2 linked regions of the Salinivibrio kushneri genome follow. The protein of the gene in region 1 interacts with the protein of each later gene in a pairwise test. Links are inferred from orthologs where the notes say so. Each region holds a gene or a part of one and is shown in the gene's direction. Other genes may lie near its edges. The genes, in order: recO and N8M53_RS01470.

What was found.
Region 2: the proteins of recO (region 1) and N8M53_RS01470 interact in binary tests that used the Escherichia coli proteins (3 or more experiments, as listed by UniProt). The link is inferred for Salinivibrio kushneri from one-to-one orthologs.

What each region holds. Positions count from the first base shown.
Region 1 is NZ_CP114588.1:515,539-527,131, forward strand. Bases 8,770-11,593 are described here. They hold recO (DNA repair protein RecO), read left to right. Parts: upstream 8,770-9,745; coding sequence 9,746-10,441; downstream 10,442-11,593. Other genes in these bases: rnc (ribonuclease III), read left to right, coding at 8,770-8,797; era (GTPase Era), read left to right, coding at 8,797-9,702; pdxJ (pyridoxine 5'-phosphate synthase), read left to right, coding at 10,444-11,175; acpS (holo-ACP synthase), read left to right, coding at 11,176-11,556. Also shown: N8M53_RS02550 (methyl-accepting chemotaxis protein), read left to right, coding at 1-577; nadB (L-aspartate oxidase), read right to left, coding at 658-2,274; RNA polymerase sigma factor RpoE, read left to right, coding at 2,607-3,188; N8M53_RS02565 (RseA family anti-sigma factor), read left to right, coding at 3,221-3,853; sigma-E factor regulatory protein RseB, read left to right, coding at 3,850-4,833; N8M53_RS02575 (SoxR reducing system RseC family protein), read left to right, coding at 4,830-5,327; lepA (translation elongation factor 4), read left to right, coding at 5,406-7,202; lepB (signal peptidase I), read left to right, coding at 7,217-8,113; more of rnc, read left to right, coding at 8,126-8,769. UniProt on the Escherichia coli protein: Involved in DNA repair and RecF pathway recombination.
Region 2 is NZ_CP114588.1:283,687-295,181, forward strand. What follows is about bases 4,385-7,110. They hold N8M53_RS01470 (single-stranded DNA-binding protein), read left to right. Parts: upstream 4,385-5,336; coding sequence 5,337-5,885; downstream 5,886-7,110. Other genes in these bases: N8M53_RS01465 (LuxR C-terminal-related transcriptional regulator), read right to left, coding at 4,385-5,052; N8M53_RS01475 (alpha-hydroxy acid oxidase), read right to left, coding at 5,986-7,110. Also shown: excinuclease ABC subunit UvrA, read right to left, coding at 1-2,133; UTP--glucose-1-phosphate uridylyltransferase GalU, read right to left, coding at 2,271-3,134; N8M53_RS01460 (DHH family phosphoesterase), read right to left, coding at 3,316-4,281; more of N8M53_RS01465, read right to left, coding at 4,345-4,384; more of N8M53_RS01475, read right to left, coding at 7,111-7,146; N8M53_RS01480 (LysR family transcriptional regulator), read right to left, coding at 7,292-8,179; RNase E specificity factor CsrD, read left to right, coding at 8,300-10,279; N8M53_RS01490 (hypothetical protein), read left to right, coding at 10,276-10,785; N8M53_RS01495 (rod shape-determining protein), read left to right, coding at 10,944-11,495. UniProt on the Escherichia coli protein: Plays an important role in DNA replication, recombination and repair. Binds to ssDNA and to an array of partner proteins to recruit them to their sites of action during DNA metabolism. Acts as a sliding platform that migrates on DNA via reptation.

The sequences.
Region 1 (11,593 bases):
AGAAACCCTCAGTAACACCAGTAATGAGGTGCTTGAGCTGAGTAAGCTGTCTGAGACCATTGGCTCGGTGCTGGATGTGATTAAAGATATCTCCGAGCAAACCAACTTGCTGGCGCTTAACGCGGCGATTGAAGCGGCGCGGGCCGGCGAGCAAGGGCGTGGCTTTGCGGTGGTCGCTGATGAAGTGCGACAGCTGGCGACCCGTACTCGCGAATCGACCGATGAAATTTCTGGCATTATCACCTCGTTGCAAGAGCAAACCCAGTCGGTGTCCGAACGCATGGAGCAAAGCCGAGAAGATGGTGAAACATCCGTGGGTAAGGTAGAGGCGGCTTCGCAAGAGCTGTCGCAAATCATGGAAGATATGCAGAATATCATGGATATGAGCACCCACATTGCTACCGCAATAGAGCAGCAGAGCTCGGTGGCGAAGGAAGTCAATCAGAACGTGCACAACATTCAAGATATCGCGCAAAACAGCACGGAACGAGCGAACCAAAATCGCGAAGCGGCACACAAGGTGGCTGAAGAAGCGGCGCACCTTGAGCGTGCGGTGAGAGAGTTTAAAAGCGAATAAGCGCGATAATGTCCAGTAAAAAGGCCAGCCTTATGAGGCTGGCCTTCTTCATTCAGGGCCGAAGGAGTAGTCAAAACCCGCTAACAGGGCTGATCCGGGGTTAATATGGTAGGGCCGGATTGCTCGTTAGGCTCTGGGTAATCAATGGTGTAGTGCAGCCCACGACTTTCTTTTCGTTGCATCGCGCAGCGAACCATTAACTCCGCCACTTGTAGCAAGTTACGTAATTCCAATAGGTTATTTGAGACCCGGAAATTGGCGTAGTATTCGTGTGTTTCTTGCTTAAGTAATTCGATGCGGCGCAACGCGCGTTCTAACCGTTTGGTCGAACGGACAATGCCCATGTAATCCCACATAAAAAGACGTAACTCATGCCAGTTATGCTGGATCACCACTTCTTCATCGGAACAAATCACCTGGCTTTCATCCCATGGCGGCAGGGCAGTATGAGGCTCGATATGATCTGAGTGCGCTTGAATATGTTCCGCAGCTGACCATGCATACACCACGCACTCCAGCAGCGAGTTAGATGCCATACGGTTGGCGCCATGTAAGCCGGTGTAGCTCACTTCCCCAATCGCGTATAAGCCGGGTAAGTCTGTGGTGCCGTTTTTATCCACCATCACGCCACCGCACGTGTAGTGGGCGGCAGGGACAATAGGGATCGCTTCTTTGGTCAGATCGATGCCGTATTGCTTGAGCTTTTCGTAGATGGTTGGAAAATGTTTGATCACAAACTCTGGATCTTTGTGGCTGATGTCGAGATACATACAGTCAGCGCCAAGGCGCTTCATCTCGTAGTCAATCGCGCGGGCCACCACATCACGAGGGGCAAGCTCGCCACGTGAGTCGAAGTCTGACATAAACCGCGAGCCATCTGGGCGTTTAAGGTGCGCGCCTTCACCGCGCAACGCTTCAGTGAGCAAAAAGTTGCGCGCATCAGGGTGATAGAGGCAAGTTGGGTGAAACTGGTTAAATTCCAGGTTGGCGACGCGACAGCCTGCTCGCCATGCCATGGCGATGCCATCACCGGATGATACATCTGGATTGGACGTATATTGGTACACTTTGGATGCGCCGCCTGTCGCAAGCACCACATAGTTAGTGCGCACAGTTTCAACCACTTCTTGGTTTCGGTTCCAGATGTAAGCCCCAAGCACGTGGTTAGCGCCACCTAAGCCAACTTTTTTACGGGTGATAATATCTAGCGCATTGTGCCGTTCGAGCAAGGTGATATTTGGGTGCTGACGGACATTGTCTTGCAGAGAGTTTTGCACGGCCATGCCTGTGGCATCTGCAGTATGCAAAATGCGTCGGTGACTATGACCACCCTCTCGGGTGAGGTGATAACGTGGGGTGTCATCATCGCTGTCTTCTTGATCGAACGGGACACCGCCATCGATTAACCATTGCACACAATCTTTCGCGTTGCGGGCAATAAAATCGACCACGTTTGTATCACAGATACCTGCGCCGGCAATTTGGGTATCTTCGACATGAGACTCGACCGAGTCTTGCTCGTCAAACACCGCGGCAATACCGCCCTGTGCGTAAAGCGTTGCCCCTTCGCTGAGCGGGCCTTTGCTTAATACAATCACCTTGTGGGTTGGCGCTAAGCGAAGCGCCAATGATAAGCCAGCGGCACCACTGCCGATGACTAACACGTCACATTGATGTTCTTGGGTTGTGGTCGTCATGATCCCTAATCCTCTTTCTGCGCCCCCAATGTTACACCAATTTGACGCTGCCGCGCGCGGTAAGATCAAATCCAAGTCGGCTTGGGTGAAAGTTTGCAACCATGGTACGGTTCGGGCGACAATGCCCCCAGCCAAAGACGTTCCCTTTGGCCATTCCGTCACAGTAATGTGATTTAACACATAATAAAACCAACATGGTGAGGAACTTTTCGCCGAGCAGGCTATCGAAACGTGTGCGAAAGCTCGCAAGCGGGTTTAACCGCGCTCTGACAACGTCGGGCCTAGAATTTCGATAATCGGGCGGAAAGATCAACCAAGGAGTAAACGCTCGAATGGGCGAGCAGCTAACCGACCAGGTTCTAATAGAACGTGTACAGAATGGTGACAAGCAAGCTTTCAATCTGTTAGTCGTCAAATATCAGAATAAGGTATGTAACCTTATCGCCCGCTATGTAGGCACACACAGCGGTGATATTCCGGATATTGCGCAAGAGGCGTTTATTAAAGCCTATCGTGCACTGCCGGGGTTTCGTGGCGAAAGTGCGTTTTATACTTGGCTGTATCGCATTGCAGTGAATACCGCGAAGAACCATTTGGTGGCGCAAGGACGACGACCGCCAGGCAGTGATATTGATGCCGACGAAGCAGAAAATTACGAAAGTGGGGGTTCTTTAAAAGAAATATCGAACCCTGAAAACTTGATGTTGTCAGATGAATTGAGACAGGTGGTGTTTTCGACGATAGAAACACTGCCCGACGACTTAAGAACCGCAATTACCTTACGTGAGCTCGATGGGCTCAGCTATGAGGAAATTGCACAGGTAATGGATTGTCCAGTCGGTACGGTGCGGTCGCGTATTTTCCGAGCGCGTGAAGCGGTTGAAAAACGCATCCGACCACTGATGAAACGGTAACGAGTTTTACTGGCTGCATGACGGTGACTTGAATGACGGATAGAGAAAAAATTTCAGCGTTGTTGGATGGCGAATTAGTGGATACCTCAGTGATCCACGACATTGAGCGAGATGATAACGCACAACAGACTTGGAGTGATTTTAGCACCATTCGCGATGTGATGCGTGGTGATGCTCCTAGCTCGTTGCAATGGAACATTGCCGATTCTGTGGCGTCCGCGCTGGAAGCAGAACCTGCTTATCATGGTGATCACCTTGATAGTAATGTGCTACCGATGCACGAGGCGCAACCGCGTCCGGAAAAAGCGCGTCGTCACTTACCAGGGTGGCTGCAACAGCTGACGCAAGTAAGCGTCGCTGCCTGTGTCTCGCTGGCAGTGATTGTCGGTGTGCAGCAGTATAACCAGTCTGAATCGAGCTCGCCGGTGGCCAGTACCCAAACCCAACCACCAGTACTCGAAACCATTCCTTTTGCCGGTGCTGCTGAACCCGTGAGTTTGAGCCGTAATGATTTGCGTGCCACGCCCTCGGAGGCAGAACTGATGGAGCAGCGTCGTCGCGTCAATGCAATGCTCAAAGACTATGAATTGCAGCTGCGCTTGAATAAGGATAGGCTGTCTGATCATCAGACTATGGCACCGTCGACAAGCAGTAATAAACAATGAAAAAAATTCTGATCGGTGCGCTTGCGCTGGTCAGTTTGATGTCAGCGCAAGCCTCGGCCGAACCCTCTGCCGAGGCTTTGTTACATCAAATGGATACCGCAAGCGATACCCTAGATTACGAAGTGTCCTACATCTTGGTAGGTAAAAACAGCCTCGAGCCGCTTCGCTTTCGTCATGCCCAAGTTGGGGAGCATGCCTACGGTCACCTCATGTATCTTAGTGGCCCGCCTCGTGAAGTGATTCGTCGTGGCGGTGAGATCAGCTACTTTGAACCCGGTTACGACCCCTTCACCATTGCCAGTGATCATATGGTGGCACCTTTGCCCACCCTGATTCAGGCCGATATCGATGTACTGGCTAACCACTATGACTTTGTATCGATGGGACATGCGCGTGAAGCGGGGATGGATTGCCAAGTGGTGCGCATTACCCCGAAAGACGGGGAGCGCTATTCGTACGTACTATGGCTAGATGAGAACAGCAAGTTGCCTGTCAGGGCGGATTTGCTCGACCGTGACGGCGACCCACTAGAGCAATATCGCGCCTTGTCGTTAGTGGTTTCACCGCAAATCAGTGCCTCGATGCAAAAGCTGGCGGAGCTTAGCTTGCCGCCGGTACTGACCTTGCCTCAGGCGACGAAGCGATCAGCGCTTGACTGGAAGGTGACTGGGCTGCCTGATGGGTTTGAGCCAGTGTATAGCAATCGCCACCGCTTAATGATGACCAAGCGAGCAGTCGAGAGTCAGATGTTTAGTGACGGTTTGTTCAGTTTTTCGGTGTATCTTGCCAAAGCCGATGATGTCTCGGTTCGCCAGCAAATTGTTCGTCAAGGTCGACGTACACTGCATAGCGTGACCAGTGGCAACGCAGAAATCACCGTTGTCGGCGATATTCCGCCTGAGACAGCCAAACGGGTGGCGGAGTCTGTTCGTATTACTGCTATGCCTGCGAGTCAGTCAAAACAGAAGGTCGAACCATGATCAAAGCATTGGCAGAAGTCACCGGTTACCAAGATGGTTGGTTGTCATTGGCCTGTCAGCAACAAACCAGTTGCGGCAGCTGCCAGTCACAAAGCCAATGCGGTACTGGTATTGTGTCCAAAGCGCTTCCTGGTAAGGTTAAACATCTTAAAGTACGTGCCCCAAAACCCTTACCGGCCGGGACCTTAGTTGAAATCGGCTTGGGGGAGGCGACGTTATTACGTTCCGCCTTATTGGTCTACATGGTGCCTTTGGTGATGATGCTAACAGGGGCACTGCTCGGGCAATTTTTATTCGCCACGCTTGCCGGCAGCGGTGAGGGTGGCGTCATCGCGCTCAGCCTGGGGCTGGGGGCGGTTGGCGTGGGCCTTGCACGTTACCTCGCTCCGCGCATCGGTACCCAAGATCAGCAGCAGCCCCAACTGTTACGCGTGATGGGGGAGCCGGTCTCAGATTTGTCAGTCATAAATACCACACAGCAGGATAGCGACTAGCCACTATTTTCGGTAGAATCCCGCTCACTTGATCTTAGGATCCCATTCTTATTGATAACGAGTAAGTCACACCAACACATGAAGCATATTCGTAACTTTTCGATCATCGCCCATATTGACCACGGTAAGTCGACGCTTTCTGACCGACTGATTCAAGTATGTGGCGGCCTAACTGACCGGGAAATGGCAGATCAAGTTCTTGATTCAATGGATCTGGAACGTGAACGCGGTATCACCATCAAAGCACAAAGTGTGACACTGAACTACAAAGCCAAAGACGGCGATGTGTATCAGCTCAACTTCATCGATACGCCAGGGCACGTTGACTTCTCGTATGAGGTGTCACGCTCGCTCAAGGCGTGTGAAGGTGCTTTGCTGGTGGTCGATGCAGGACAAGGGGTTGAAGCACAGACGCTGGCCAACTGCTACACCGCCATTGATATGGACCTAGAAGTAGTGCCTGTTCTGAATAAAATTGACTTGCCGGCTGCTGATCCTGATCGCGTGGCGCAAGAAATTGAGGACATTGTCGGTATTGAGGCCATTGACGCCACCCGCTGCTCGGCGAAAACCGGCATCGGCGTTGATGATGTCCTTGAAGATATTGTACGCCAGATCCCGCCACCTGAAGGCGATCCTGAGGCGCCAACCCAAGCACTGATTATCGACTCTTGGTTTGATAAATACCTCGGCGTGGTGTCTTTGGTGCGCATCCGTGAAGGCTCGCTGAAAAAAGGCGACAAAGTGAAAATCATGAGCACGGGCCAGGAATGGAACGTGGACAGCATTGGCATCTTCACGCCTAAGCGTAAAGAGCTTAATGGCCTGCAAACCGGTGAAGTTGGCTGGGTGATCTGTGGGATCAAAGATATCCTCGGCGCACCAGTGGGCGATACCATCACCCATGCTAAAAATGGCTGTGAAAAACGCATTGAAGGTTTCCAGCAAGTGAAGCCGCAAGTATATGCAGGGCTTTTCCCAATTTCATCGGATGATTACGAAAGCTTCCGTGATGCCTTGGATAAGCTGAGCCTCAACGATGCTTCTTTGTTCTTTGAGCCGGAAAGCTCGGCGGCACTGGGCTTTGGTTTCCGTTGTGGTTTCCTTGGCATGCTGCACATGGAAATCATCCAAGAGCGGTTGGAGCGCGAGTATAACCTCGATCTTATCACCACGGCTCCGACTGTGGTGTACGAGGTGACTCAAAATGATGGCGAGGTCATTTACGTCGACAGCCCATCCAAACTGCCACCTATCAATGATATAGAAACCATTGGTGAACCGATCTCGCGCTGTAATATTTTGGTGCCGAGTGAATTTGTCGGTAACGTCATTTCACTGTGTGTCGAAAAGCGTGGTGTGCAGGTCGATATGGTCTATCACGGCAACCAAGTGGCGCTGACCTATGACATTCCGATGGCTGAAGTGGTCCTCGACTTCTTTGACCGGATTAAATCGACCTCACGTGGTTACGCATCGTTAGATTATAACTTCGAGCGCTATGAAGTGTCTGATATGGTGCGAGTGGATATCCTCCTAAACGGTGAACGCGTCGATGCGTTGGCGATCATCACTCACCGTGCTCACGCCCAGCCGCGTGGTCGCGAGTTGGTGGAAAAAATGAAAGAGTTTATTCCTCGCCAACAGTTCGATATTGCTATCCAAGCCTCGATTGGCAACCATATTATTGCCCGTTCGACGGTGAAACAGCTACGCAAAAACGTGACCGCGAAGTGTTACGGTGGTGACGTGAGCCGTAAGAAGAAACTTCTGCAAAAGCAAAAAGAAGGTAAAAAGCGAATGAAGCAGGTCGGTAATGTCGAACTGCCGCAAGAAGCCTTTTTGGCCATTTTGCACGTGGGCAAAGATAAATAACGACGGATTCCATTATGGCCAATACGTTTTCTTTGATTTTAGTGCTGGTGACCTTGGTCACCGGCATTGTTTGGGCGTTAGATAAATACCGTTGGGCACCGCGCCGCCGCCAAGCGGCAGGGGAAACCCTCAAGGTGTCAGCGCGTGAACTGGATGCCGAGCAAGTGGCAAAAGTGGCGCCTCAACCGAGTTGGGTTGAAAATATGGCGTCTATTTTTCCAGTGATCGCGGTGGTACTGGTACTGCGCTCGTTTATTTATGAGCCGTTTCAAATTCCATCTGGGTCGATGATGCCCACCTTACTGGTAGGGGATTTTATCTTGGTGGAAAAGTTTGCCTATGGCTTACGTGATCCGGCTTTTCATACTGAAATTGTCGAAACCGGCAAACCAGAGCGCGGTGATATTGTGGTGTTTAAATATCCGCCTCAACCCAATATCGATTACATTAAGCGCACGGTCGGGCTGCCCGGTGATACCGTGGTGTATGAAGACAAGCGCCTGTGTATTCAGCCGAAGGGTGAATCCCAGTGCCAGCCAGTGCCGATTGATGACATCCAGCCAAGCGAGTTTGTTCAAGCGGGTATTAACTTGGTACAAGCGCAGGAGCAACTGGGTGAACAACCTCACCAGATCCTTGTCCACCCGAAAAAACGTGACCGCGTGAGTGCATACCAGCCACGTCCAGGCGTCAACCGCTGGGTCGTGCCAGACGGGCACTATTTTATGATGGGTGACAACCGTGATAACAGCGCAGATAGCCGCTTTTGGGGCTTTGTCCCTGAGCGTAATCTAGTGGGTAAAGCCGTTGCTATCTGGGTCAGCTTTGAATTTGAGCGCCCCAGTGATAGCTGGCTACCGTCGTGGGTACCGACAGGCATTCGCTTTAACCGTATTGGTGGAATTGATTAATTCTGGACTATGATGACAAAACTAACAGATAAGTTGCAGCGTGATATCGGCTACCAATTTAGCAACGCTGCGTTACTCGAATTGGCGTTAACGCACCGCAGTGCCAATGGCACCCATAATGAGCGTCTCGAATTTCTGGGCGACTCGATTTTGAGCTTTGTGATTGCCGAGGATCTTTACCACCGTTTTCCGAAAGTGGATGAAGGCGACATGAGCCGAATGCGTGCCACCTTGGTGCGTGGTAACACCTTGGCGGAGATCGGACGTGAGTTTTCTCTGGGCGAAGTGATGCGCCTTGGCCCAGGAGAACTTAAAAGTGGCGGGTTTCGTCGTGACTCGATTCTCGCTGACGCCGTGGAAGCCTTGATTGGCGCGATCTTTTTGGACAGTGATATCAACCGAGTGCAGGAGATCATCCTGCAGTGGTATCAACACCGCCTCGAGACCATTGAGCCTGGCGCGAGTCAAAAAGATCCGAAAACCCGATTGCAAGAACACCTGCAGGGTAAGCGCAAACCCTTGCCGTCCTATACGGTGATGAAAGTGCGTGGTGAGGCACACAACCAAGAATTTACCGTAGAGTGCCAAGTATCAGGACTGGAGTGTTCTGTGATAGGAAAAGGTAGCAGCCGTCGCAAGGCAGAGCAAGCGGCTGCAGAACTCGCATTACAGAAGTTAACATAATGACTGATACACAGCGCTGTGGCTTTATTGCCATTGTAGGCCGTCCGAACGTCGGCAAATCAACATTACTGAACCGCTTAGTGGGGCAAAAGCTGTCGATCACTTCGCGGAAACCGCAGACCACACGTCACCGCATTATGGGGGTCGATACCCGTGATAACTATCAAGCGGTATACGTGGATACCCCAGGGCTGCACATCGAAGAAAAGCGCGCGATCAACCGATTGATGAACCGTGCGGCGAACAGCTCATTAACCGATGTCGAACTGGTGTTATTTTTGGTCGATGGCACCCATTGGACCAAAGACGATGAGATGGTGCTCAACAAGTTAGCGCGCTCTGGTCTGCCAACGGTGTTGTTGGTCAATAAAGTCGATAATGTGAAAGAGAAAACCGAGCTTTTTCCACACCTTCAAACCTTGTCGGAAAAGATGGAGTTTGTTGACGTGATCCCGGTGTCCGCGAAACATGGCACCAATATCGATGTGGTTGAACAGAAGGTGCGCGACGCGTTACCGGAAAGTGAGTTTTACTTCCCTGAAGAGTACGTCACAGACCGCTCTCAGCGCTTTATGGCCTCTGAAATTATCCGCGAAAAGCTGATGCGCTTTACCGGTGAGGAGCTGCCTTACTCGGTCACCGTCGAAATTGAGCGCTTTGACTACAACCCAGAAACGGACGGCTTTCATATCAATGGTTTGATCTTGGTGGAGCGCAATGGCCAAAAGAAAATGGTCATTGGTAAAGGCGGCGAAAAGATCAAGCGCATTGGCCGTGAAGCGCGTCTAGACATGGAAGAGCTGTATGAGCGCAAGGTTTACCTTGAGCTTTGGGTAAAAGTGAAGTCAGGTTGGGCCGATGATGAACGCGCGCTACGCAGCCTCGGTTACATCGACGATCTCTAAGTAACCCACTGATTCAGGTGCCCATGCCAGGAGGAGAGAGTGAGTGGACGGGTTTCAACGTGGCTTTGTATTGCATACGCGCCCTTACAGTGAATCCAGTCTGCTGTTAGACATTTTTTCTGAGCATGAGGGTCGCGTTACTCTGCTTGCCAAAGGGGCGCGGCGGCCACGCTCGGCGATACGAGGTGCATTGCAGCCCTTTACCCCATTACTGCTCAAATGGGGCGGACGTGGTGAGCTGCGCACTTTACGCAGTGCCGAAGCCACAGGCCTCGCCTTGCCGCTATCAGGCAATGCCTTGTATTCCGGCTTCTATCTCAATGAGCTGGTGATGCGCGTACTGGAGCCTCACACGCCGTACCCTGCGCTATTTCATGACTATGTGACCGCACTGACCCAGCTGGCTCGCTACAGTAACCCTGAGCCAGCCCTGCGTTGTTTTGAACTCGCGTTGTTAGAAGCCTTGGGCTATGGCGTTGATTTTCTTCATTGTGCTGGCAGCGGTGACCCGATTAACGATAACATGACGTACTTATATCGCGAGCAGCAAGGCTTTGTGGCATCGATTATGAAAAGCCAACACCGGCAATTTACGGGGGCTGACCTGCGGGCGTTGGCGACACGCCATTTTGAAACCGTCGAACAGCTACGTGCCGCCAAGCGTTTTACTCGCATGGCGCTCAAGCCTTATCTTGGCCCCAAGCCGCTCAAAAGCAGAGAATTGTTTAGAAGGAAATAATCATGGATAAAATCTACTTGGGTGTGAACATTGACCACATCGCAACCGTGCGTAATGCGCGTGGCACTGCGTATCCGGATCCGGTTCATGCGGCTGAGTTGGCAGAGCGTGCAGGCGCGGCAGGGATCACGGTTCACTTGCGTGAAGATCGCCGCCATATCACTGATCGTGATGTTCGTTTGCTCAAAGAAACCTTGCAAACTCGGATGAATTTGGAAATGGCAGTGACCGATGAAATGGTCGACATTGCCTTGGAGACCCAGCCAGAGTTTGTTTGCTTGGTGCCTGAAAAGCGTGAAGAGCTGACCACCGAAGGTGGGCTCGATGTTGCGGGACAGCTGGATAAAGTGAAAGCGGCCACGCAAAAGCTGACTGACGCAGGGATTAAAGTGTCTTTATTTATCGATGCCGATCGCACGCAAATTGAAGCTGCTCATCAGTGCGGTGCACCGTTTATTGAACTTCACACCGGGCATTACGCCGATGCCGCCAATGACAATGATCGCCAAGCCGAGCTTAAGAAAATTTCCGCGGCGGCCAGTTATGCGGTTGATTTGGGGATCAAAGTGAATGCCGGTCACGGTTTAACCTACCACAACGTTACCCCGATAGCGGCGATGCCAGAAATGCATGAACTGAACATTGGCCACGCGATTATTGGCCGAGCGATGTTCGATGGCTTGCAAAAAGCGGTCGCGGACATGAAAGCCATTATGGAAGCGGCGCGTCGATAAATGGCGATCGCAGGGATTGGCACAGACATTGTGGAAATAGCGCGCGTGGAAAAAGCGCTCGCGCGTCAACCGCGGTTTGCGGCCAGGATCCTTACCGAGACAGAGCAAACCAATCTGGCATGCCATAAGATGCCCGGCCGTTTTCTGGCTAAGCGCTTTGCGGCCAAAGAAGCTGCTGCTAAGGCGCTGGGCACTGGCATTGCTAATGGCGTGACGTTTCACGATTTTACTATTACCAATCAGGCCTCGGGCCAGCCTACATTGCGCTTATCGGGGCGCGCGGCGGAACTGGCGCATGCGCGAGGCATCGCACATTGCTGGCTGACGCTATCCGATGAAAAAGCGTATGCTATTGCCCATGTGGTGCTGGAAACCGCGTAACCACAACGTTAGCGAGATGCTTTACGCGGTGTGGCGA
Region 2 (11,495 bases), 240 kb from region 1 along the record:
ACGGATCGGGGTAAAGATCCCCGTATAAGTGGCGGGGTTTGAGCGTGGGGTACGGCCAATAGGACTTTGGTCAATATCGATCACCTTGTCGAAATGTCCCAACCCATCAATCGACTCGTAAGGCGCTGGATCAGCGGTGGTCGCGCCGTTTAATTGCTGGTGGGCAACTTTAAAGAAGGTGTCGTTGATAAGCGTTGATTTGCCTGAGCCCGACACGCCCGTCACGCAGGTCAGTAGCCCGACAGGCAGGTGGAGATCAACGTTTTTCAGGTTGTTGCCCGTCGCCCCCTTTAGAGTCAGCATTTTGCTCGGGTCGCGCTCAATGCGTTGTGCAGGCACCTCAATCGCTTGTTTACCACTTAGATACTGACCTGTCAGTGACGATTCACTGGCGAGTATGTCCTTTAAACTGCCTTCGGCAACAATTTGTCCACCATGTGCGCCGGCCCCCGGGCCAATATCAATGATGTAGTCGGCCGCACGTATGGCATCTTCATCATGTTCGACCACCATCACGGTGTTTCCTAAATCGCGCAGGTGCTCCAAGGTGTCAAGCAAACGGGCATTGTCACGCTGGTGCAGGCCAATAGAAGGCTCATCCAGGACGTACATCACGCCGACCAAGCCCGCGCCAATTTGGCTGGCTAGTCGAATACGCTGTGCTTCACCACCAGAGAGGGTATCGGCACTGCGCGATAAATTCAGGTAGTTAAGCCCCACATTGACCAAAAACCGCAGCCGGTCGTGGATCTCTTTCATCACCTTTTCGGCAATTTTGGCGCGCTGTCCGGTTAAGGTCAGTTGTTCAAAGAAATCCAGCGCCTGTTGAATGCTCAGCTCACAAACCTCGGGTAGATTGTGGCCGTCGATAAACACATGACGGGCTTCTTGGCGTAAGCGTGAGCCACCGCAGCTGGCACAGGGTTTAGTGGCGATGTATTTGGCCAGTTCATCGCGTACGGCGTTGGATTCAGTGTCGCGATAGCGACGCTCCATATTGTTGAGGATCCCCTCAAACGGATGTTTGCGTACACGAATATCGCCCCGATCGTTGACGTATTTGAACTCGATCTCTTTTGGCCCTGACCCATACAAGAGGATATCCTGAATGGTGCCGGAGAGATCTTGCCATGGCACTTCCAAATCAAACCCGTAATGCTCAGACAGCGATCGCAGCATTTGGAAGTAATAAAAATTACGTCGATCCCAGCCTCGGATCGCGCCCCCCGCTAAGCTAACCGCTGGGTTTTGAATCACGCGTTTAGGGTCAAAATATTGTTGCACTCCCAAGCCGTCACAGGTGCCACAGGCGCCGGCTGGGTTATTGAACGAGAACAGGCGCGGCTCAAGCTCTTGCATGCTGTAACCGCAATGTGGGCAGGCAAAGTTGGCAGAAAAAATGATCTCTTCCCCTTCGCCGTCCATCCAACTGATCACCGCGCTGCCGCCGGTGAGTTCGAGCGCGGTTTCAAATGATTCGGCCAGACGCTGCTGTTGATCACTGCGCACTTTAAAGCGATCGACCACCACTTCAATGGTGTGCTTTTTTTGCAGTTCAAGTGTCGGCGGATCGGATAGATCGCACACTTCACCATTGATCCTTGCACGGATAAACCCTTGAGCGGCTAAATTCTCAAGCGTTTTAACATGCTCCCCTTTCCGATTTTTGATGATCGGTGCGAGCAACATCAGCTTGCTGCCCTCCGGCAGTGCAAGCACTTTATCGACCATCTGGCTGATGGTCTGAGCCGCTAAGGTCACATCATGAGTGGGACAACGTGGCTCGCCGACACGCGCATAAAGTAAGCGTAAGTAGTCGTACACTTCAGTGATGGTGCCGACCGTTGAGCGTGGATTGTGCGACGTGGACTTTTGCTCTATCGAGATGGCAGGCGACAGGCCCTCAATATGGTCAACATCCGGCTTTTCCATCAAGGAAAGAAACTGACGTGCGTACGCTGACAAGGATTCAACGTAACGGCGCTGGCCTTCAGCGTATAGGGTGTCGAAGGCCAGCGATGATTTTCCCGAGCCAGATAGGCCGGTAATCACGATCAGCTTGTCGCGAGGGATGGTGAGGTTGATATTTTTGAGGTTGTGCGTGCGCGCGCCTCTGACGTCGATATTGTCCATTATTATCCTACTACTCAGTCAGCTCACTGGTTGGTCGCCTAGTATGGCACAGACATGACCATGACCAAATAAAAAGGCTGTATATTTACACAGCCTTTACACGAAGGGGAAAAACACGCGATCCGACGCGGTTTACGTTATCGACGATTCTTCACCGTCGCTTCGTCTTTGTTGCTTCCGCCAAGGTAGTGGTGCTTGTAGCAGTGATTGGTGGCTTCAATAAAGCCTTCCACGCTGCCACAATCAAAGCGCTCGCCTTTAAATTTGTACGCCAGTACACAGCCTGATTGTGCCTGTTTGAGCAGTGCATCGGTGATCTGCACTTCGCCGTTTTTACCCGGCGGGGTGTTTTCCAGCAGATCAAAGATATCAGGCGTAAGAATATACCGACCAATGATGGCGAGGTTACTTGGCGCATTGCCCGGATCGGGTTTTTCCACCATGTTGTCTACGCGGAAAAGGTCATCTTTGATCTCTTGGCCGGCAATCACACCGTATTTGTGAGTCTCATCTTCGGGGACTTCTTCCACGGCCACGATGGAGCAACGGAATTGGTTGTAAAGCGCGACCATTTGTTTGAGCACGCCATTACCAGAATGAATGCAAAGATCATCCGCCAGTACAACGGCAAAGGCTTCATCGCCGACCAGCTCACGCCCGGTTAAAATAGCATGCCCCAGGCCGCGCATTTCATGTTGGCGAATGTATGTGAAAGAGGCTTTTTCGATGGTGTTGCGGATATCATCCAATAGCACTTCTTTGTTGGTGCCACTGATCTGATGTTCCAGCTCGTAGTTTTTATCAAAGTGATCCATGATGGCATGCTTACCACGTCCGGTGACAATGCACATCCCATTGATACCCGCTTCCAAGGCTTCGTCCACGCCGTATTCAATTAAAGGCTTGTTAACCACCGGCATCATCTCTTTGGGCATCGACTTGGTTGCCGGTAAAAAGCGGGTGCCATAGCCAGCCGCTGGGAACAGACATTTTTTTATCATCTCAGATCCTTTCGTTTTTGTTGGATGGCGAGCGGTTTATAACGCGGTCGACACCCCTAAGCGGGTTGTTAGCAAGCGGCTGCTAACAATGTTATCTGGGTCAATAGTTTGCTGGGTTCAGTGCGGCTAAGCAAGTCCTACGCACCAATGCCCCCAGATAGCGTGACAACACCCGCGTTGCTTACCCGGCATGTGCTGAAAAATGCGTCATAAAGGCATCGGTAAAGGCTGATAGGGACGCAGAAGGAAGGGCATTAATCCCTGCTGCGGCGGCCCGTCCTCCGCCCGTGACAAACTGCTCTGCCAATTGCGCGGCCCCAGTAGGGCGATTTAAAGGCGCACGAATACTGACCATCCAATCTCCTTCAGGCATAGGGGTGAGCACAGCATGGGCGTGGTCAGGGTTGCGGTTGGCTAACTGGTTGCTAAACATGCCGCTGATTCTGCGTGCCCATGCGGTATCAGGAAGCAGGTACAGCTGGGCGCTTTCATCACTACGCTCTGGAGTGAGGGTTTGGGCGCGCTCCCGATCGTGTTGATACGCATCGGCCAATTCCATCACCATGTCTGGATAGGCGCGCATAAAGGCATCGGGGGTGGTAAAGCCACACAGGTGACGGTATAGCACCGCGGGCGGGATAATCAGATCATCTAAGCTTGCACCGTAGCTGTTGTAGTTGAGGTAGTGGCCGAGCCGCTCTAAGCGGGCGCGTGTATGTTCGTCGAGGCCAGACTGCCGAGCGAGGGCATTGGCGGTGCGATCCAGGTTATCGCCATACGCGCCAACCAACGCCCACTCTCGATACTGACCACCGACAAGCTTGTCGATAATGAGCGCGGTACAGGTATTGGCACTGGTATGAATATGCGCGTCTAGCAAGGACGAGTCTGGGATGGGGCCACTTTGATGATGATCGGCATAGAACACGCGCGTGCCAGCTGCGAGTAATGTCGCGAGTGCGGCTTGGTTCTTCGCCATAGAAACGTCGAGTACAGTGACCTGTTCGGTGTCGGTGGGTACTTGTTTTAACAGGGCAATATCGCGTTTAACACCGGTAATTAAAGTGGTTGCTTGCGGGTGTGCCAAGCGCCATTGCACCAGCGCGGTGAGCCCATCCGCATCCCCGTTAAAGACATCAAATCCCATCCCCTGACTTCCTTTTTAACTGAGTGACGCGACATCCTACCTTGATTGATGAGTTTGACCCAACTAGCGGTGATCGTCGTCAGCGCCAGGATAGCCCTCAAGCCCCGTCGAGCCAATTAAGGATAAGTTGTTTTTTGCCCAAAATACCGCTTGTACCCGGTTTTTGACATTGATTTTCTTAAACACGTTATAAAGGTGAGACTTGACGGTGTGCTCACTGACATCAAGTGCACTGGCGATATCTTGGTTGGAAGCGCCTGTGACTAGATGGCGTAGTATTTGTTGCTCGCGGTTGGTCAGGACAATGGCCTGCTCGTCGATCGCTTGTTGGTGGTGTTGTTGATAATAGTGGATTAACGCGGCCATTTTGTGACGGGGCAGCCAGTACTCGCCAGAGAACATTTTTTCGATGCCGTAACACAGGTGTCGGATCTCATCTTCTTTTTTAAATACCCCTTTGATAAATGGCCAGCTGGCGAGCTCTTTGGCACTTAAATCATGTGCATTGAGCAGCGCAAAGACATGTTGGTCGGCAAATGGGATTAGCGATTGTTTTAGCTGCTCGGTGGCAATGTCATCAAAGGCGTTTAAGTCCACCAGCACTAGGCCTGGGCGAGCGGTGAGTTTATCGGTGATCGCATCGGGCGTGACGAGCTCGACCTCGCTATGGATTTCTTTTTCCAAGCATGTCATCAGTGCAGACACAGACATGCTGGGCTGAGAGATAAGAAGCAGTGTGTAACTATCTGAGGTGGTTTCGGCTTGGTTCATAAGCATCCTACTGATGATGACTCAACATGCGTATCTGCGTGTGACGTCAGTGGGTGATCACCGACGTCAAGGCTGGGCAAGCTTTCCATCAGTCTAAACCATTTTTATCTTTGAGGTATACGCTGCGAGTGATAACCCATTGTGCTGACGCGTTAACTGAAGAATATGGAAACAGATCGCGTGGAAAAGCTTCGAACCTCTGGGGTGCTCGTGCTAGACTTCCTCCTTATTTATCCAATTTGCGAAATCATTTCGCGCGCAACCAAGAACAGTGGGAGTCACCTATGGCCAGCCGTGGCATAAACAAAGTCATCTTGATTGGTAATTTGGGCAACGATCCGGAAATCCGTTACCTCCCCAACGGCGGTGCGGTGGCGAACCTCAGCCTCGCGACCTCAGAGTCATGGCGTGATAAAAACACCGGTGAGATGCGTGAGAAAACAGAGTGGCACCGCGTTGTGCTGTTCGGTAAAACCGCCGAAGTCGCGGGTGAATATCTGCGCAAAGGCTCTCAGGTGTATATCGAAGGCCAATTGCAAACACGCAAATGGCAAGACCAAAACGGGCAAGACCGTTACACCACGGAAGTCGCGGTACAACCGTTTAGCGGCAGCATGCAAATGCTGGGTGGCCGTGGTGGTCAGAACCAAGGTCAGCCGATGCAGCAGTCACCGCAGCAACAAGGTGGATGGGGACAGCCTCAGCAGCCTCAACAACCACAGCAAAACTTTAACCAACAGCCACCGCAGCAGCAGTCGGCACCGCAGCCACAGTCTCAGCCTCAGCAGCAATATAACGACCTGCCTGATTTTGACGACGATATTCCGTTCTAAAACGCGCGGCGTGAAATGGCGTGTTGACGTCACGGTTGTTGCAACGAAAAAGCCCCTGCTGGGGCTTTTTGCGTTTTGGTGAGTCTCGGAGCCGACTGGGCTAGGCGACGCCAGGGCCTGTTTTTAAAAAGTGCGGCAGTTGCGTCGGCGTTGGGCATTTTAGCTGGCCCATCACTTGCGTCAGTTGTTGGGTAAGCATGTCTATTGCATGCTCTCCTCCATGGTGACCTACTGCACCACAGGCATAGACAAAGGTGCGGCCAAGCAGGGTAAAGTCGGCGCCCATTGCCATGGCTTGGGCGACATTGCCGCCGCTTTGTACGCCACTGTCCATCAATAGTTTAATTTTGTCACCATATAAGCGCTTGATGGTTTGAATGGTATCCAGCGGTGACTCACCGACATCCAGCTGACGTCCCCCATGGTTGGATAGGACCACCGCATCGGCACCGAGCGCGACCGCTTGTTTGACATCGTCTGGGTTGACCAAACCTTTTAGCACCAGTGGCCCGTCCCAGTTATCACGGATGACCTTAAGACTGTCAAAATCGACAGCGCCCATCACTGTATTATTCATAAAGTTGGCCAGTTCGCTGGTGGGCATGTTTTTTGGCATGTAAGGCTTGAGGGTTTGCATCTCAGGTACACCGGCCAGTAAGGTCTGCCAGCTCCATACTGGACATTGCATCATTTGCACGATATTGCGTAAGTTCATTTTCGGTGGCATCGCCAAGCCATTTCTTATATCGCGAGGGCGATAACCAAAGGTCGGCACATCCACAGTGACGACCAGCACTTTATACCCTGCACCTTTGATGCGACCCATGAGATCTTGACGGATCTTGGCATCCGTGGGGTTATAGAGTTGATACCACGCCGTTCCCTCAGAGATCTCAGCGATGGTCTCGAGACTCGCTGAGGATACGGTGCTGAGTACATAAGGAAGCTTTGCTTGATAGGCCGCTTTGGCCAAAATTTCCGGCGCCTTGGGCCACATTAACCCTTGCAGTCCGACGGGGGCGACACCAAAAGGCGCGGCATAGCGTTGGCCAAATAACTCGACGGATAAGTCGATCTCTGGGGTCGGCGCAAGCAAGTCAGATTGCAGTTTTACGTGTTCAAACGCCCCGGCATTGTGCGCCACGCCAATCTCATCGTGGCAACCGCCACAAAGGTAATCGAAGGCGAAGGCGGGGATACGCCGTTTTGCTGCGCGTTTAAGAGCGGGGGTATCAGGGTACTTAGGGTTATAATAGGCCATGGAGCGTGTGCCTTGTTGAGTTGAGTGTCTTGGCTAACCCTAGCGCAGAGATTGTTATCGATATATAGATAAAAGATAAAATACTTTTTCCAAAATCGGCTAAGCCCCGATAATATTTGGCGTTACCTCATGCTTTACCTGCGCGCTAAACGTACAAATCTTTAACTTTCTGTTTAATAAAATCGATAAATAATTTGGTTTTGGTGTGGTTATACTCCAATTTTGGGTAGTAAGCATAGGCGGAGGAACGCGGCTGCTTTAACGCGGGTAGCACCGGAACCAATAAGCCTTGGTCGATTTCTTTTTGCACCGTCCCAGCGCCTCCCAAAATGATCCCCATGCCAATCACCGCGGCACTGACTAAGGCTTCAGGGTTAGGTGAGACGAAATTTCCGGACAATTGTAAGCGTGTGCCATCTTCAAACACCCGTTCTTGCGGCTGATGTGAATTACCGTATAGCAAAATATTGTGTTGGGTTAATTGCTCGGGCGTGGTGATCGGGGCATGGCGAGCTAAATACGCAGGGGCGGCAAAAAAACCAGGTTGAAAATCAAATAATTTGGCGGCGATATAACTGGCGGAGTTGAAATATTCGAGCTCACGGCTGATCACCACATCTAGGTTGAGATCGGGAAGCTGCCCGGGTGTGAGGGTGGTGAGTTCAACTTTGATTTTCGGATAAATCTCAAGAAACTCAGCAATAAAGTTGACCAGAAAGCGGTTCCCTGTCACCAATGGCGCACCGATACGCAACACACCGCTCACCTCACCAAAAGTTGAGGTGGTCTCACTGACCAATTGTTGCCAGTCGTCGACCCACGTTTTGGCACGATGATAGAAAAGATCGCCTGCATCCGTCATCGATAGACTGCGTGTGGTGCGCTTGAGTAATTGAACGCCCAGTTGACGTTCTAGCCAACTAAGGCGTTTTGATAACGCAGAGCTTGATGTATGTAGCTTCGTCGCCGCTTGGGCTAACGAGCCATGATCCACCACACAGATAAAGCTTTGTGTACAGGTAATCCAGTCCATGAGTCCTCGTTGAATAAAAAGACAGCCACCGATTCGTGGGCTAGGCATTCACATTATGATAACCAAGCCTGATAATAGCGGCTAATAGCCCCCAAAGGCGACCCAAGTCAGCAGAGAATCATGGATAGAACAGCCAATGCGATCAAAGTCAGCGGTATGAAGCTGACCAACCGACTCGTAGCATTTGTCACCCTTATTGTGGTGTGCGCCATTTTTGTGTTGTTTATTGGCGGTGCGATCAGTTTTCGCCAGCTCGGTATTGATTTTATCTCTCACTATGTCGATGGCATGGTGGAGGTGATTGATCAAGAGATGGCAAGCGATCAGCGCGATAACCAATACTTTTCGCGTTGGCTGCCCAAGATGTTGAAAGCCAGTAATGTGACCTCCCTAACGATCTACTCGGATGCTGGGATTTTGTATCAATACGAACAAATTCAATACCAGACAGTCGCTAATCAGCAGGTGATCTCGCGCGATATTCCTTTGGAAAGCAATCCTGGCTTTGCCGTCAAGTTGACCTTCGTGCCGCCCTATGCCGAGTTTGCTTACTCGATTGGCCCTTTGTCATCGTTATCGGCGGCGATTTTGGTGATTGTGCTGGGGCTCGCGTGGGGGATCCGCTGGCTTAGACGTCAGTTGTATGGCAGTGAGGTGCTTGAGCAGCGTGGCCGGCTGATTTTAGCAGGGCGTTTAGACGATGCGCAGCAAGGCGATAGCCGAGAGTGGCCTATCCCTGCCAGTGCGGCATTGACCCAGCTTATCGAGGAGCTCAAAGAAGCCCGCCAAGAGCGAAGCCGCTTTGATACCTTTATTCGCACCAACACCTTTCTTGATCAGCTCACCGGTGCGGCGAATCGGGTAATGTTTGATAACCGTTTGCACACCCTGGCTAGCGATGACGCTAGCCAAGGTAGTGTGATCTTGGTCCGTGTTGCTGAGTGGGAAGAGTTAGTGTCGCAGCACGGACAAGAAGCCGCCGATCAACTGATCCAAGCGATTGGTAATGTCTTATCCAATGCGATTCAGCGTTTTCCCGATGCGGTGCTGGCGCGCTATTTTGCCTCGGATTTTGCCATATTGCTGGTCAACCAAGCTGGGGATGAAGTCCATCCGTTTCTCGCTCAGATCACCAATGCCTTAGATAAGCTCGCACCACCTGAGGCACTTGATCAAGACAACTGGTTTCACCTTGGTATGACATCATTTGGCGCCAGCGAGCGACGTGGGCGATTAATGGATGAAGCTGAACGCGCGTTAAAAGCGGCGACGCTAACTGGGCAGAATGGTTGGTCCCAGTTCGATAAGCAACTCAGCCAACTGGATAAACGTGGCAGTGTGCGCTGGCGGACGTTGTTGGAGTCGGTGATGGCGGGAGAAGGCCCGATGCTTTATCGACAGCCGGTGTTTGCTCGAGATGGCAAAACCCGTCTTCACTATGAACTTTTAAGCCGAATTAAGGACGAAAAAGGCAAGGTGCTCAAGGCATCGCGTTTTTGGCCAGGCGTGGAGTTGGTCGGCATGGATGTGGCCTTTGATAAAGCCACCCTTGGCCGAGCGCTGTGGTGGCTAAAAACACGTGACTATATCGACAATTATGCCGTTAATGTGAGTGCGTACTCACTTTGCCAACGTGAGTTTGTGGTATGGCTACGCGATGCTTTATTACAAACGCCACGCAGTACCTTGAATCGTTTGCTCGTGGAGGTGTCCGAAGGTGCCCTGGTTTCACACTTTGATGCGGCGCGGCCTTGCTTACGAATGATTGCCGCGTTAGGGTGCCGTCTAGTTGTTGACCAAGCTGGCCGAACGATAGTGAGCACTCACTATGTAAAAGATATTCAACCAGCTTATATCAAGCTTCACCGCAGTCTGGTTCGTAATATTCACCAACGTCCAGAGAACCAGCTGTATATACGTAGTGTGCTAGGCGCGTGTGAAGCTACCCCCACAGAGGTACTCGCGGTGGGTGTGGAAACCAATGAGGAATGGTCTGTAGTGAAAGAGCTTGGCGTAGCAGGCGGACAAGGGCGACTGCTGGGGGCGGAAATGTCGCCACATCCGGCGCAGAAAAAGCGCCGCCGGTGGGGAAAACGATGACCCAAACCATCAAGCTATCGTATCAATCGGGACGTGGGTGGTTAGAAGCGTTATTACTGGTCAGTATTTTGTCGGTACTGGTGGTGATTGCGATCCCTAAGTTCTACGATTATGAGGCGGATGCCAATGTGTCAGCACTAAAAGGGTTAAAAAGCGGCATTGAAAGCGTCATGACGCACACCCATGCGTTAGCGAAAAAAAATGAGATAAGCCATCAAGCTTCACAGTCACTGAGCGTCAACGGCACGCAGATCGATATCGCTTATGGTTATCCAACGATCAGCGGCTTACCCAAATTAGTGACGACGCTGCAGGATGCAACACGGTGGCATATTCGACGCTACCCGGAGCAAGATCGCGTCGATTTTATTTGGCTGTTTCACGAGCAGCCCGCGACGGCCTGTTATTTGACCTATCGCGAAGCAACGGCATCAATGAAGGCGTCTACTCAGTTGGTGACGCAGGCATCGTGTCAGTCACCAACCCAAAAAAGACAACAGGAATAATGCGTTTTTGATGGAAAAATCATCAAAATGACAGCGCATTGAAAAAAAACACAGATCTCATTCAGGTTTACAGCACCGTATCTTGCTGCTTACCGTGCGCGTTGATACATTTAGCTCAATTTGTCTGATTTCATAGCTTGCAGGATTAATCGACCATCATGTTTAAGAAACTTCGCGGGATGTTTTCCAACGATCTATCCATTGACTTGGGAACCGCCAATACACTGATTTACGTAAAAGAACAGGGCATTGTTCTGGATGAGCCGTCTGTTGTCGCTATTCGTCAAGACCGAGCAGGCTCGCCCAAGAGCGTAGCGGCTGTGGGTCATGATGCGAAGCAGATGCTAGGTCGTACACCGGGTAACATTGCGGCCATTCGCCCGATGAAGGATGGTGTGATTGCTGATTTCTACGTCACTGAAAAGATGCTGCAGCACTTTATCAAATCGGTGCACGATCACAGCTATATGCGCCCAAGCCCGCGTGTACTGGTGGCTGTACCATGTGGCTCGACCCAAGTTGAACGCCGCGCGATTCGTGAGTCGGCCTTGGGTGCTGGCGCCCGTGAAGTCTACTTGATTGATGAGCCGATGGCGGCGGCGATTGGTGCAGGTCTGCCAGTATCCGAAGCCACTGGCTCGATGGTGATCGATATCGGCGGTGGTACCACTGAAGTGGCGGTGATCTCGCTTAATGGCGTGGTCTATTCA